Regions from separate parts of the Ruegeria sp. AB8 genome, predicted to be linked through region 2. Evidence: riboswitches for the same ligand, from Rfam matches in the RefSeq annotation. Region 2 holds a riboswitch; the other holds the start of a gene.
What was found. A riboswitch is a leader RNA that binds a small molecule or an ion and turns the genes downstream of it on or off. The one in region 2 is predicted to bind cobalamin.
Positions count from the first base shown of each region.

Region 1: it holds a riboswitch for cobalamin, as region 2 does, so the genes downstream of both, ACR0CG_RS19260 (DUF1636 domain-containing protein) here and ACR0CG_RS05275 (DUF4198 domain-containing protein) in region 2, are expected to answer to the same signal.

Region 1 is NZ_JBQGAB010000022.1:1,617-9,103, reverse strand. Features, by position in the region: gene cobN (cobaltochelatase subunit CobN) at 1-2,693, opposite strand, end outside; gene cobW (cobalamin biosynthesis protein CobW) at 2,697-3,752, opposite strand; gene ACR0CG_RS19260 (DUF1636 domain-containing protein) at 3,749-4,129, opposite strand; cobalamin riboswitch at 4,224-4,431, opposite strand; gene ACR0CG_RS19255 (hypothetical protein) at 4,919-5,254, shown strand; gene ACR0CG_RS19250 (YybH family protein) at 5,426-5,932, opposite strand; gene ACR0CG_RS19245 (LysR substrate-binding domain-containing protein) at 6,200-7,075, shown strand; gene ACR0CG_RS19240 (hypothetical protein) at 7,239-7,487, shown strand, end outside.
Region 2 is NZ_JBQGAB010000003.1:282,134-289,620, reverse strand. Features, by position in the region: gene cbiQ (cobalt ECF transporter T component CbiQ) at 1-57, opposite strand, end outside; gene ACR0CG_RS05285 (cobalt ABC transporter permease) at 57-638, opposite strand; gene cbiM (cobalt transporter CbiM) at 635-1,246, opposite strand; gene ACR0CG_RS05275 (DUF4198 domain-containing protein) at 1,253-2,038, opposite strand; cobalamin riboswitch at 2,168-2,367, opposite strand; gene ACR0CG_RS05270 (LacI family DNA-binding transcriptional regulator) at 2,726-3,751, shown strand; gene ACR0CG_RS05265 (winged helix-turn-helix domain-containing protein) at 3,756-4,970, shown strand; gene ACR0CG_RS05260 (fumarylacetoacetate hydrolase family protein) at 4,974-5,672, opposite strand; gene ACR0CG_RS05255 (pyridoxal phosphate-dependent decarboxylase family protein) at 5,884-7,299, shown strand; gene ACR0CG_RS05250 (DUF3095 domain-containing protein) at 7,303-7,487, opposite strand, start outside.

The sequences.
Region 1 (7,487 bases), on a different contig from region 2:
GCGCGGGCCTCGTCGGTGTAGGTTTCCGACAAGTGTGTCATGTTCAGGCCATAACTGCCCGGAGCCGGGCCAAAAACCCGCGGGTTCGGGGTCTGCCCCGCGAAGGGATTCCAGTCCGGCGCTTCGTCCCGCTGGGACAGCGCCCGAACGGCCTGGCCAAATAGAGCGGAGAGCGTTGGGAATACATCCCGGAACAGGCCCGAAACACGCAGGGTCACGTCCAGACGCGGACGGCTGAGGTCGGTGATTGGAAGCACTTCGATGCCTGATACCCGCTCTGATCCCTTGTCCCAGACCGGTTTCACGCCCAGCAGGTGCAGCGCCATCGCGAATTCCTCGCCTGCCGTGCGCATGGTGGCCGACCCCCATAGATCGACGATCAGGCCTTTCGGATAATCGCCTTCCTCCTGCAGGTGCCGCCGAACCAGTTCCTCGGCCAGTTTCACGCCTTGTGTATAAGCCGCGCGGGTCGGGACCGACCGGGGATCAGTGGTGTAGAGGTTCCGCCCAGTGGGCAGCACATCCGATCGTCCGCGATAGGGCGAACCCGACGGGCCAGCCTCGATCCGGTTTCCGGCCAGCGCGTCCAGCAAGGCAGTGCGTTCGGCGTGTGCAGATGGCGCGGGGTCGAAATTGCCGGTCACTTCAGGCACGCGGCCAAAAATATGCAGCCCGTTGCCAAACTGGCTTTCCTTGATGTCGCAGACAAAGCGGTCGATGCGGGTGATTGCCTCGGCGATACAGGTGGCCTGGTCAAGACCAAGATCGCTTTCCAGCCCGATGGCCTGAGCTTCTTCCCGGATATCTTCCTGCAAGCGGTCGCGTCGTTTGGGGTCAAGCCCGTCGGCGTTCGAGAATTCGTCCAGCAGCGATTCAAGCCGCACCATCCTGTCCGGCGTGCCGCTCTCCTTCATCGGGGGCGGGATGTGACCCAGCGTGACGGCTCCGATGCGACGCTTGGCCTGTGCGGCTTCGCCTGGGTCGTTGACAATGAAGGGGTAGATCACCGGCAAATCACGGATCAGCGCTTCGGGCCAGCACTTGGCGGACAGGGCAACGGATTTTCCCGGCAGCCATTCCAGAGTGCCATGGGCGCCAATATGGATCAGTGCGTCGGCGTGCAGGCTTTTGCGCAGCCAAAGGTAAAACGCGACATAGCTGTGACGCGGTGTGCGCGAAAGGTCGTGATAGTCGTCATCGCGCAGTTCAGGCGTGCCACGTTCGGGTTGCAGCGCGACCAGCGCCTTGCCCCGGTGCAGCGCGGTGAAATGGAACGCGCCATCAACAAAGGTCGGATCATCCTCGGGCTTGCCCCAGACTGTTTGCAGGTCCGTATTCAGTTGATCCGGCAAGTGTGCAAGCGCGGCCTGGTAATCTTCGAGCGACCAGGAAATCCGGGCGCCCAGCAATGTGTCGGCGATCGGTTCGGCTGGGGCTGTATCATACCCGGCGCATTGCAAATCTGACAGCATCGCTTCGGCTGATGCCAGCGCGTCAAGGCCCACGGCATGGGCCATCTGCCAGTCCTTGCCGGGGTAGGTGGACAGAACCAGAACCGGCACCTGTTCCGCTTTGGGTCGGTCGTTCAGATTCAGCCAGCCGGTTACACGATCAATGATCGCTTCGATCCGTTCAGGTTCAGCGCGGTGGGCAAAGCGGGAATACTCCAGGTGCGGATCGCGTTTGCCCGGTTCCTTGAATGAGGCGATGCCTGCCGAGATCCGCCCATCCACTTCGGGCAGCACGACGTGCATGGCAAGGTCGGCGGGGGAAAGACCGCGTTCGGCCTCGGCCCACGCTTTGCGGCGTGAAGTTGCCAGAGCGACCTGGAAAACCGGCACACCCGCCGCGTCAAGCGGAGAGGTTCCCGACGCACCTTTGCCCGAGAAGGAGGTGGCATTGATGATCGCAGAAGGTTCCAGTGCAACGATGTTTCGGCGCAACCAATCGGCGGCGGCAGGTGCCTTGAGGGAAGGGGCGAACATGCCCATTGCCTCGAACCCACGCGCCCGCAGGCTGTGGATCAGCGCGGCGACCGGGGCGGTGTCGGCGGAGGTCAGGTAGGCGCGATAGAAAGTGACGATGATGCGTTTCGCATCGTTCGTAAATGCGGTTTCGACCGGGGTTACGCCGCGGTCAGGGCACCAAACACCGCATTCCGGAAGGGTTTTGGCCCCCATCACCGGCCCGGCATAAAGACCTGCCGCCAATGCCATCTGCGCCAAAGCGGCCTGCGCCGCGACCTCGCCGCCGGTGTCGCACAGATGCGCCAGTCGCCGCAGGGTCGAGACGGGCAGGGTGGAATAGTCGTCCAGCCGGGTATCCTCACGCCCGTCGGCAGGCAGAACCGCCAGCGCGATGCCTTTGGCCTGCGCCAGCGCAAGAACCTGCTGCAGCCCGTATGACCAGTAAGGCACCCCACCAATCAGGCGGATCAGGATACCTTTTGCGCCGTCAAGCGTCTGTTCCACATATGTGTCAACGGACAGAGGGTGTTTCAGCGCCGTCAGATTGGCCAAACGCATCGTCGGCATTCGCCCTTCCGGCCCACCGCCGCGATGCCAGCCTGCCGCGAAAGCACCGAGATCACTGTCCGAAAAGGACAACATCACCAGATCCGCCGGGCTCTGGCCCAGATCGGTCGGGGTCTCGGTTTCTTCAAGCCCGTGGCTTTCGCGGAAGACGACGTGCATGGCTTACTCGGCGGCCTCGGTCACACCCACGAGGATATCCCGGATTTCGGCCTCTTTGATGTCGTCGTGCTCGGCAATGACCACAAGACGCGAGCGGCGCTCCTCGCCGGGTTCCCAGGGGCGGTCGTACTGATGACGCACCCGGGCACCGACAGCCTGAACCAGCAGACGCATCGGTTTGCCGGCAACTGCCGCATAGCCCTTGACGCGCAGGATGTTCAATTCCCTGGCCAGACGTTCGATCTTGGCAACCAGATCGAGTGGATCGCTTTGCTCCGGCAGTTCGACGATGATGCTTTCGAAGTCGTCATGTTCGTGGTCGTGATGACCGTCGTGATGCGACGGACGCGCGTCCATGTCATCCTCGGCTGCAGCTTCCAGACCGAGCACGACGCGGACGTCTACGACGCCTTCGGCAACCTCTACGACGGGCAGCGGGCGCGGGGCCTCGGCTGCGATGACCTCTTTGGCTTTGGCAACACCCTCTGGCCCTGCCAGATCGGGCTTGGTCAGCAGGATGATATCGGCGCAGGATATCTGATCCTCGAACACCTCGGAAAGAGGCGTTTCGTGGTCGATCGAGTCATCGGCCAGGCGCTGGGCATCCACCGCCTCGACGTTCGGAGCGAAGCGACCTGCCGCGACCGCCTCGGCATCGGCCAGAGCGATCACGCCGTCCACAGTGATTTTCGAGCGGATATCGGGCCAGTCAAAGGCTTTCAGCAGCGGCTTGGGCAGGGCGAGGCCGGAGGTTTCGATCAGAATGTGATCGGGGCGCGGGTCCAGCGCCATCAGCGCTTCGATGGTCGGAATGAAATCATCGGCCACGGTGCAGCAGATGCAGCCGTTTGCCAGTTCCATGATGTTCTCTGCCGGACAATCGGGAATGGCGCAGGATTTCAGAATATCGCCGTCGACGCCCACGTCGCCGAATTCATTGACCACGACCGCCAGACGTTTGCCCTGCGGGTTCTGCATCAGGTGCTTGACCAGCGTTGTCTTCCCTGAGCCCAGAAAGCCGGTGATCACAGTGACGGGAAGTTTCTCAAGAGTGCTCATTTCAGGGCTCCAATCGGGGGAATGCGGGAGGCGCAGTTTTTGCGGAAATGTTCGGGGCGCTCACGCCATTTGACCAAGCCGTCCTCGGTCGCCAGATATTTGGTCGCACCGTCGACAATGACGTCAACGTGTTCGGCTTCGTTCAGGTTCTCATAGACAAAGGTCCAGCGACCCGGTCCACCGCGCAGCACGATCGAGCAGCCCTGATCGCAGTTCGACAGGCATTCGACGGGTTTCAGCGTGATGCCTTCGGGCAGGTCGGCCTGTTGCAGCGCTTTGTGCAGCAATGTGCCGGGGCGTTTTTCATCATCCTCGACGGGCAGTCCACGGCGGCACGTGGTACAGACCAGCAACTCGACTGGTGCGGTCTCGGTCATGTCTCTCATCCCCCCAAATCCTCTTCGCGGGGGACGGGGTTTCATGCGGGCCACGCGTCTGCACATGGACCCGACACCGGAACACCCCGCCCGGTTTCTTCTTCGGGTGCTGGCAGGTCTCCCGGCTTGCGGATGTCAGAGGCTTGCTCTGGCAGATGTCCCGCCTTCCCGGCCTTTCGGCCAGTGGCTATGGGCACCCTCTCCGGTCACGGTCGCGGGGGCGGCTGCGTTTGACGGAAAAACCGCTGACGCATTCCCTTTTCATCCATCCAGGGATGGACACCAACGGGTCGGACATGCGGCACAGGCGGGGGACTTGTCAAGCTTCAGGATGCGCGGTTTTGCCGCCGGAAGGGAAAAGCGACCTGAGGTGGTCACTCAGCGGCATCGCCGGGCGCTTGCTGCGCCGGAAATCCTGCGTGATTGAGGGGTTCAGTGTGATGTTCGCTGATTTTGGAAGGGGTCGGCGGGACCCGGCCAGGCGGGGCAGATTCGGCTTCAGAGCCACTGGGGCAGGCCGTGTGTGGACGTTGCGGCGACCAATCGACCGTCATCTCCGAGCATCGCTAAACCGAGGGATTGGGGTTTCGTTGATTAAGTAGCCGCCGTTCCGACCGGCTCGGGGTACTCCATTTCAGTATTCGCGCAAGACCCGGCAAAAACGACCGCTTCGAGATCGAATCTGATGGCCGTCTTGCCGTGCACAGAGTAGCCAGAATTTTTGCAAAATTATGCCTCAAACTGTCCTTAGCGGGCGTCGGCGAACAGAATATGCCAGGAAACAAAAAAATGAAAAAGTTAGCAGCTTTTCTTGTGTTCTTACCCGTCGCTGCAGTTGCGGAAGACCGGGTGTTCGAGTGTGAAGCGCCGGATGCAAAATATCCGGAAATGGCGGCCACGCTGGTCAAATACGAAGGCCAGAACAAAGGGCATATTACCATTGGTGATATCGACAATAAGGCTGAGGTGTATCCCGGCCTCGACACCCTGACTTACCTGTATATCGGTGACGGCTTTACCCTGAATTACAACGTGAATCTCAAGACTGGCACGTTTGACTATTCGGCTTCGGGCAGCAAATCCGGATGGGGCAAAGGCAGCTGCAAGGAAGTTGTGGCCCAGTAATTCGCTAATGCCCGGTCTGCGGGTTGGGCCTTTCGGTTGCCGAGAAAAGTACTTGCCTGGTTCCGTCCTGAGGCCAATGTAGTTGGCCGTGGACGGAACCCGGTTAAAAGCGGCCGATCCAGTATGTGTCCAAGCCATCTGGGCGGCGTGCCAACCAATCAAATCTTTTGATCAGCAAGGTTCGGCACGCCCCGAACACGCGGGCGCGATTGATCTGCCGGCGCTGAAGGTATTCGCGTTGGACCAGATATCCCGCGCCACGCGCCATGTTCCGTCATCTTCGAGATGGTAGATATTGATGCCATGGCCCGTGGAAACAGTGGCAGGGCCCGGGTCACGCGGAACATCGGTGGCGGTAAACTCATAACGCTCAAACGCCCAGTCCGCCGCCACAACAAATTCCAGCGATTGCTTTTTCCAACTGGTGTGAACGGCGTCGAAATACCCGCGCACCCAAGGCCCGACCTTGGCTTTGCCTTCCATAACAGGCGCGCCGGGTGCGATGAAGACCACGTCATCAGTGACCGTCTCAAGGAATTGATCCAGTTTGTTCGAGTTGATCGCTGCAAGATACGCTACGTGTGCGGCTTGCGGAGTGTCGGCTCTGGTGTCGGGCAGCGCCGGTGTCGCGATAGCCAACCCTATTCCAGTAAAAAGCATGGTTATCCTGATAGTCATATCGGCCTCCAAGCATTTGCGGCGATTGGACCTTGCCGGTTGTTCAAACCCGCCTATCAACGCAAAACGCATTGCAGGACGATCGTATTGCAACGCAATTCGACAGGCTTTTAGGGCAATCGCAATTTCAGATAGCTACACCACTGATTGTTCAACTCGTATCGGGTGTATTTCTCGACAATAGTTACGTTTGGTGTACCTTGCGAGGCAGGAAAAAATAGCAATCATTAAGTATTTCTACTGAATGACCTTATTGACTGGCATAAGTTGCCGCCGCTTTCGACCCTCACGGCGTTTGAGGCGACCGGCCGTTTAGGCGGCTATTCTGCTGCGGCGCGTTCACTGAACGTAACCACTGCCGCAATTGCCCAACAGGTGCGAAAGCTTGAGGCTGATCTGGGGATTCCACTTGTGCGCCGAGAGGGACGTGGACTTGCTTTGACCGAGGCCGGTCGGACGCTGGCCAGCACCCTCAACGACGCATTCGAGCAGATCGCAAAAGGCATTGATGATGTGACGGCTCAGGAGGCCGCTCGCGGTGTGAGTGTGTCTACGACTGTCCGATTTGTCGACGCGGTCATCATGCCACGTCTTGGCGGCTTCTGGGCGGAACACCCCGGCATCCAGGTGTCCTTCGCTGCGGAAGGAAATTCGTGGGACGTCGATCTCGAAGCCTTTGACATTGCGATACGCGGAGGCCCGCCAAACCATGTTTGGAGCGGCGCGGCCCAGAAACTGCTTCTAAAGTCGCCGTTCGTATTATGCGGCACACCAGAGCTTGTCAGGTTGGGTGCGAAAAACCTGACCGATGTGCCGTGGATACAGGACAAGAGCATCGGTTCCCAAGTCTTTGAAGGTGTCGTCCGGGACTTCGGCCTGCGCGTCGACGACCTTCAGCTTGTTGATCCGGGGGGATCGAAGTTCGAGCTGGACGCCGCCTTGCAAGGCTACGGATTGCATCTAAGCCCTCTAGTGACCGTCAAAAAGTACCTGGATAAAGGCAGACTGGAAGCTATCGACGTGCCGCCGAAATGGGTGGCCTGCTACTTTGCGGTCTACCGAAAGGGGCGCATTTCCGATCAGGTAGGTGCTTTCTTGAAATGGCTTGAAGTGACGTGCGCACCACTTTCTCAGGAGGCTTGAGAACCTCGAACTGGATTCCGTCCAACGTCATATCGGGCACTGGCCCGTCATTATGTTCACGCTATCGGGCCGGGGGCTGATCAGAGTTGCCTCGTGCAGGATTGGTTTTTTTGATTTCAATCGCTTATCCTTGCCGGGGATCATTTGGAAACAGGAGGTTCACGTGAACAGCTCTATCTCTGATGAGGCGATGGCGCGGCTCCCGTTTTGGGTGACACCTCCGGGGGAAACAGACGGCTTTTTGATCGTTGTTGGGTTTCTTCTTGTCGTTGTCCTGCTGGGCTTCGGCGCATTGTATTTTACCGTGCAGGCTATCCCCGACCGCATGGCGGCAGGCGCGCACAAGGTTCAAATGCAACTGGTTGGTGTGCTTGGGTTGATCTCGCTGTTCACACTGAACAATGCCTTCTGG
Region 2 (7,487 bases):
GGCGGCTTTGCCTGCCTCGGCCAGTGTTTTGGCCTGTGGTTCCAGCGCATGTGCCATCAGGTGGCCATCTTTTTACGCGCGGCCAGGTAAAAGCCGATGCCGAACAGACCAATGATATAGCCAATACCACCCAAGATGTTCTGCAGATCATTGTGCTCGCGATAGGCGGCGATCTCGCGCCGCAGTGGGCGGGTTTCGTCGCGCACCGCTTTGGCGATGGCCGCTCGTTCCTCATCCGAGAGCGAGGCCACTGTCACCGCTGCCGCGCCATCCGCAGATGCAACCGGCGTGGCTGTTTCAGAAAGCTCGGCTTCGACCCCCATGATTTCGGCCACTTCGTCGGCCGGCATGGCAACTTCGGCGACGTGCCCTGCACCCAGATCTGCCTTGAATGTATGAGTCACAGCTTTGGTCGGGCTGTAGAGAAAGAAACCGTCCGTATCGGTTACTGTGCGTCCCAGTTCAGAGCCATCGGGGCCATAGACGATGACTTCCTGGTCTGCGGCCATATCGCCATTGGAAAACCCCAGCTCGCCTTCGATTGCGTCGCCTGCCGGAAAAACGCCTGCAATAACCTTATGCGCAAGAGCCGGGAGCGGGGCGAGAGCAAGCGTACAAACAAGGATCAACTGTTTCATGTGGACGCAACCTTTACAAAAAGTTCCGGTTTGACCTTGCGGGCCAGAAGAACGGCAAAACCTGTCAGCACGGCCTCGATAGCCATGACGGGAATGTGGGCGAAAAAGACAAGCTTGGCAGCGGGCAGGAACTCATCGCCGGACAGCGCCAGCGAAACCGCGACGAAAGCCGTTGTGGCCGCGATCGAAAACGCGCCGCCAATTCCGCCCCAGATCGCCCCCTGAACAGGTGAGCCACGTGCGATCAGGCGACCAAAGATCATCCAGGTCAGCACCGCCGGAAGGGCGATATTCACCGTGTTGATCCCCAGCACGGTCAATCCGCCAAAACCAAAGAACACGGCCTGCAGCAGCAAGCCGACAAAAAGGGCCGGAAAGGCGGCCCAGCCGAGCAGAAGCCCGGCCAGACCGTTCAGAATCAAATGCACAGACGACGGGCCAATCGGCACATGGATCAGCGAGGCGACAAAAAAGCTGGCCGACAACACGCCCGCCGTGGGAATGCGATCCAGATCCAGCGATTTCAGGCCCAATGCGATCCCGCCAGCCGCGGCGACCGCACCGCCGATCACGACAGGGTTGGAAAGGGCTCCGTCGACGATGTGCATTCAGGCTTACTCCAGATCCCAGGCGCGGATCCAGATGACCGCATCCTGGCTCAGCTCTTTGCCTTCATGCTCGGTTTCCGGGCCCACGCCCAAAGCGGCGAAGCCCCAGTACCCGGCTTTTGGCACACCAAAAGTGAAATATCCGTTGTCATCCGAAATCGCGACCAACGCGCCGCCCGGCAATGGGGACACGGTGGCGTCCTTCGCGCCGGTGCCGGTCATGTCCGGTGCTGCGGCGATGTACTCGATTTCGATTTTTGCGCCGGCGACGGGCTGTCCCTCGCTCAACACGCGACCGGTAAAGGTTGACCCGGCGATGATGTTGTAAGGCTTGTTCAGCGGCAGAATCTCGGCGGCCAGCCCCTGCGGCTGATCCCAATCGGTCGGCAGTTCGTTTCGGTTGAGGTAAGCCTTGGTGATCTGCTGGATATAGATATCCTCGGATTCTTCGTAGTAAGGCGCAGGAACTGTAACCACCACATAGTCACCCGAGCGCTTCACCGGAATCGAGCCCAGGAACGCTTTGGCAATGTTGTCCGGTCCTTCAAAGGTGGTTTCTTGCAGCGTACCCATCAGATCGGTTTTTTCACCGTTGTGGATCACAAAGAATTCTTCCGGTTTTTCCAGGGTCATCACGTGACCAGCTTCAAACGGGTGCCAGAAAACCAGTTTGACCGGAACGTCACCGGGGCGTTCGATCATCGTGTCGTCGGTATATTCCAGCAGGAAATGGGCCTGCGCCAATGCAGGCATCGCCAAAGCAGCCGTTGCAGCCACCAGCAGTTTTTTCACAAATCGAGTCCTTCTCACGTCGCGCCTTCCCCGGAACAATTCTGCTTTGACGATGGGGAACGCGAAGCCATCTGCCTTGTCGGGCAAACAGATCCGGCGCACACCCCGTCGCCGATGATGAACGCCCCTTCCAAGGGCGCATGTTCGGCAGGTCTCCTGACTTGCGGGTCAAAGCGCTAAACTAACCTTCCCGGGATACCCCAGTGGCATTATCAGCCGCGCTCGCCGCCTACAGTTGCGGGGGCAGTTGCAGAGTTGGCAAAATGTGCCGCACTGCATTCCCTATTGCTTCCGAAGATGTCCCCGGAACCGAACATGGCGCGTTCATGCCAGAATATGTAAGACACGGTCAACAATTGATTGCGGCGTTGCATGGGCCATTTGCGAAATCAGAAATTGCATGTTCGCGCTTGCTACGCGGTTTGGTATGCGCCACCGCGAGTGTGTGTGTTTTCCTAGATCTCTTTATGTGTTCAATAGTCGTCGGTTCAGTTCGCGGACTTGAGATTTTTAGGCCTGAAACTGCGGGCGTTGACTCGCGTGTTTAATTGAACTCGTTACAAATATGTAGGGTCGCTCCGATGCACAAAAGGTCCGACCGGCCCAGCGCCCGATGCAGAAGCAGAGTTGTTGTACTTGTCGCCGTGTTCACGCTACCATCGGGCAAAACAACAGTGCAGGTGCCTCGTGACCACAGAAACAAAACGCCCGCTCACCCTTCGCGATGTCTCGGAAGCGTCGGGGGTATCCGAAATGACGGTCAGCAGGGTCCTGCGCAATCGGGGTGATGTATCGGATGCGACCCGAACACGGGTTCTGGCCGCCGCAAAAGAGCTGGGATACGTGCCCAACAAAATTGCGGGTGCGCTGGCATCCAGCCGGGTCAATCTGGTTGCGGTCATCATCCCCTCACTGTCCAACATGGTCTTCCCCGAGGTCCTGACCGGCATCAATCAGGTTCTGGAAGACACCGAATTGCAGCCAGTGGTCGGCGTGACCGATTATTTGCCGGAAAAAGAGGAAAAGGTCCTTTACGAGATGCTCTCGTGGCGGCCTTCGGGCGTGATCATCGCAGGCCTGGAACACACGGAAGCGGCCCGGGCGATGCTGGATTCCGCGGGCATTCCGGTGGTCGAAATCATGGATACCGACGGCAAACCCGTGGATGCGATGGTCGGCATTTCACACCGCCGTGCCGGCCGTGAAATGGCGCAGGCCATTCTGAAGGCCGGATACCAGCATATCGGTTTCATGGGGACCAAGATGCCTTTGGACCACCGCGCGCGCAAACGTTTCGAGGGCTTTACCGAGGTTCTGGGCAAACACGGGATCGAGATCGAGGACCGCGAGTTCTACTCGGGCGGGTCGGCACTGGCCAAGGGGCGCGAGATGACGCAGGCGATGCTGGAACGATCGCCGGAACTGGATTTTCTGTATTATTCCAATGATATGATCGGCGCTGGCGGGCTGTTGTACCTGCTGGATCAGGGGATCGACATCCCTGGTCAGATCGGGTTGGCGGGGTTCAACAATGTCGAACTGCTGCAAGGTCTGCCCCGCAAACTGGCAACCATGGATGCCTGCCGGCTGGAAATCGGCCGCCAGGCCGCAGGGATCATCGCGGCACAGCTGGCCGACCCGGAAGCCGAGATTGAAACCCGCGTAACCCTGACGCCAAAAATCAGCTACGGCGACACACTGAAGCGGCGTTAGAGTCTTGGCACTGCCGAAACTGGACAACCGGACAGCCCGTGCGGTGTTCATGGATCGTCACTTGCTGTCCGAAACCCCGTCGGGCAGCGCAAAGGGCGCGGATCTTCTGGACCTGATCCGACGGCTTGGTTTTGTTCAGCTGGACAGTATCAACACCGTGGCCCGCGCCCATGACATGATCCTGTTTTCGCGCAGGCCCACCTATCGCAGCACACATCTGAAGCGCCTGTATGAACGGGACAGGGCGCTGTTCGAGCATTGGACACATGACGCCGCCGTCATTCCGATGGAGTTCTACCGGCATTGGCACCTGCGCTTTCAGCGCGACGCCGATTTGTTGAAAGCCCGCTGGAAGAATTGGCGGCGGGATGGATTTGAACAACAGTTCGCCTCGGTTCTGCTGCACATCCGCGATCACGGTCCGGTATCCTCGTCCGATGTGGGAAAGGACGAAAAGAAAGGATCGGGCGGCTGGTGGGACTGGCACCCGTCCAAAACCGCGCTGGAGTTCTTGTGGCGCTCGGGCGCGCTGACCGTCATTGGCCGGGATGGCTTTCAGAAACGCTACGACCTGACCGAACGGGTGATAGAAACTCATCTGTGCCCCGGTTATGCACCATGCGATGCCGAAGGAACGGTGGACTGGCTGTGCAACGCCGCCCTGGACAGGTTGGGGTTTGCAACATCGGGCGAACTGGCTGCGTTCTGGGATACGGTCAGCGCGGCCGAGGCGAAAGACTGGTGCGCCGCAGCCCAGAAAAACGGCGCAATTGAGGAAGTCGAAATCAATTGCGCGGATGGGCGTACAAGGAAAGTGTTTTCCCGCCCGGGATTGGTTGAAGAGGCCCCTGAACTGCCCGCGCCACCGGGCAGAATTCGCGTGCTCAGCCCGTTTGACCCGATGCTGCGGGATCGAAACCGAGCCGAACGCCTGTTCGGGTTTCACTACAGGATCGAAGTGTTTGTGCCCGCGCCCAAAAGAACCTACGGCTATTATGTCTTCCCCCTGCTCGAAGGTGATCGGCTGATCGGCCGGATCGACATGAAGGCCCACAGGGATAGCGGCGAATTGCGGGTACAATCCGTCTGGCCCGAGCGAAAGTTGCGCTGGTCAGAGGCCCGCACCCGGCGTCTGGAGGCCGAGCTGGACCGGGTGCGCAGATTTGCCGGTCTTGATCGTGTTGAGCTTGCCAACGGCTGGCTGAAAGACCCTAAATAGGCTCTATTCAGCCTGTGACAGGGTTAGGTGGATCGATTCAAGACCGTCAATTCCGCCATCAATCACATCACCGGCCTGTACCGCACCGACACCGGCCGGGGTGCCTGTCATGATCAGATCGCCCGGACGAAGGTGATAGTAATTTGAAAGATGGCTGACGATCTCATCTATTTTCCAGATCAGTTCGTCCAGGGTCGCATCCTGCCGGACTTCACCGTTGACGCTCAGATGAATGCGCTTGTCTTTGTCCGGCGACCAGTTCTCTGACCGGGTCAGCGGCGCAAAAACGGCACCGTTTTCCAGATCCTTGCCCAGATCCCACGGGCGCTGTTTGTTCCGTTCACGGATTTGCAGGTCGCGGCGGGTCATGTCCAGCGCGCACCCATAGGCAAACACCGCGCCCAAAGCCTGCTCGCGACTGACGCGGAACACCGGCTGACCGATCGCAATCGCCAGCTCCATTTCGTGATGATAGTTTTCTGTACCCGGCGGATATGGCGCGGTCGCTCCGGTCAGGATGGCGTTTGGTGCGGACTTGGTGAAATAGAACGGCGCCTCGCGGTCCACAGTATTTCCCATTTCAGCCGCATGGGCCGCATAGTTCCGCCCGACGCAAAAAATTCGACCCACCGGATATTCGGCCTGCTCGCCGACAACCGGTATCGCAACAGGGTCGGGAAGAGAAAACAGCTTGTCCTGCATGACAGCCCCCAGTTTGAAACATCGCCGGGCATCTTAGGTGTCTTCCCATCACTGGCAAGACGTTGGCGACCGAGATGCACACCCTTTTGACCTGACATTCAAGACTTCGGGTTTCTTAGACGCATTGACCTTTCGCTCCGGATAACTCTCACTGCCCCGGAAATTCAAACACCCGGGACATCCCGGATCAGGCGGAAACACGGGGAACAGCATGCAGTGGAACGAATTCGCGGAATGGGGCCGAAAAGTCGCTGACTGGACGCAGAACTATCACGAAACCGTTGGCGACAGGCCCGTCCGGGCACGGTGCGAACCGGGTGAGGTCTTGAATGCGTTACCGTCTGAACCGCCCGAAACCGCCCAGCCCATGGAAGACATCTTCCGGGATTTTGAGCAGATCGTAATGCCCGGCATCACCCATTGGCAGCACCCCCGGTTCTTTGCCTACTTCAACTCCAACGCCTCGGCCCCATCGGTTCTGGGTGAGTTTCTGGCCAGCGCCATCGCACCGCAATGTATGTTGTGGCAAACCTCGCCCGCTGCAACCGAGATGGAAACCCGGATGATGGATTGGTTGCGGCAGGCTTTGGATTTGCCGGACGGATTCGCCGGTGTGATTCAGGACTCGGCCTCGTCGGCGACGCTGGCCGCCGTGTTGACGATGCGGGAAAAGGCACTGGCCTGGCAGGGCAACAAACAGGGGCTGTTCGCGCAGAAACCCCTGCGCATCTATTGTTCATCCGAGGTTCACACCTCAATCGACAGGGCCATCTGGGTTGCCGGAATTGGCGAAGACAACCTTGTGCGTGTTCCCATCAAGGGCGACTGGCGCGGAATGGACCCCGACGCGCTGGAAGCGGCCATTCAGGCAGATTTAGACTCTGATTTACAGCCTGCGGGCGTCATTTTGTGCGTCGGCGGGACCGGCGTCGGGGCAACCGATCCTGTGGATCGTTGCTTAGAAATCGCCGCCAAATACGGCCTCTATTCCCATGTCGATGCAGCCTGGGCCGGGTCGGCCATGATCTGCCCCGAATACCGGCACTACTGGCCCGGGATCGAACAGGCTGACAGCATCGTCTTCAACCCCCACAAGTGGCTGGGGGTACAGTTCGACTGCTGCGCGCATTTCCTGAAGAAGCCCGAAGATCTGGTCCAGACGCTGGCTATCAGCCCGGAATACCTAAAAACACATGGTAAAGACGGGATCGTCAATTACTCGGAATGGTCCGTTCCATTGGGGCGTCGCTTCCGCGCGCTGAAACTGTGGTTCGTGATACGCTCCTACGGGCTGGAAGGCCTGCGCCAGCGGATGCGAAATCACGTCAACTGGTCCAAAGCGCTGCATGACAAACTTGCGTCGGAACCGGATTTTCAGATCACGACGGCGCCCATGTGGTCACTCTGGTCCTTTCGGTACATGCCCGAAGGCTGCGCTGACCCGGATTATCTGAATTTGCGGCTGGTCAACGCCATCAATGATGACGGGCGGATTTATCTGACACAAACACGTGTGGATGGCGATCTGGTCATCCGGTTTCAGGCCGGACAATTTGAGACCATGGACCAGGACGTGATGATGGCCTATGACGTCATAACGGACATTGCCCGTGGCCTGACACCTTAGAGACTAAGCCCTCATCCCGGCGGCGGCCTGGGCGTAACCGCCGGATGCGCCGTCAACAAAATGAACGTGATCATCGCGAACGGCAGAGGGCACAAAACAGGTCATCATCGCCTCGTCCTGAGCATGGATGCCATAGCGGATCTTGCCCTGCTGGCGCGCCTGTTCCAACATCTGCCGGATGCGTGCCA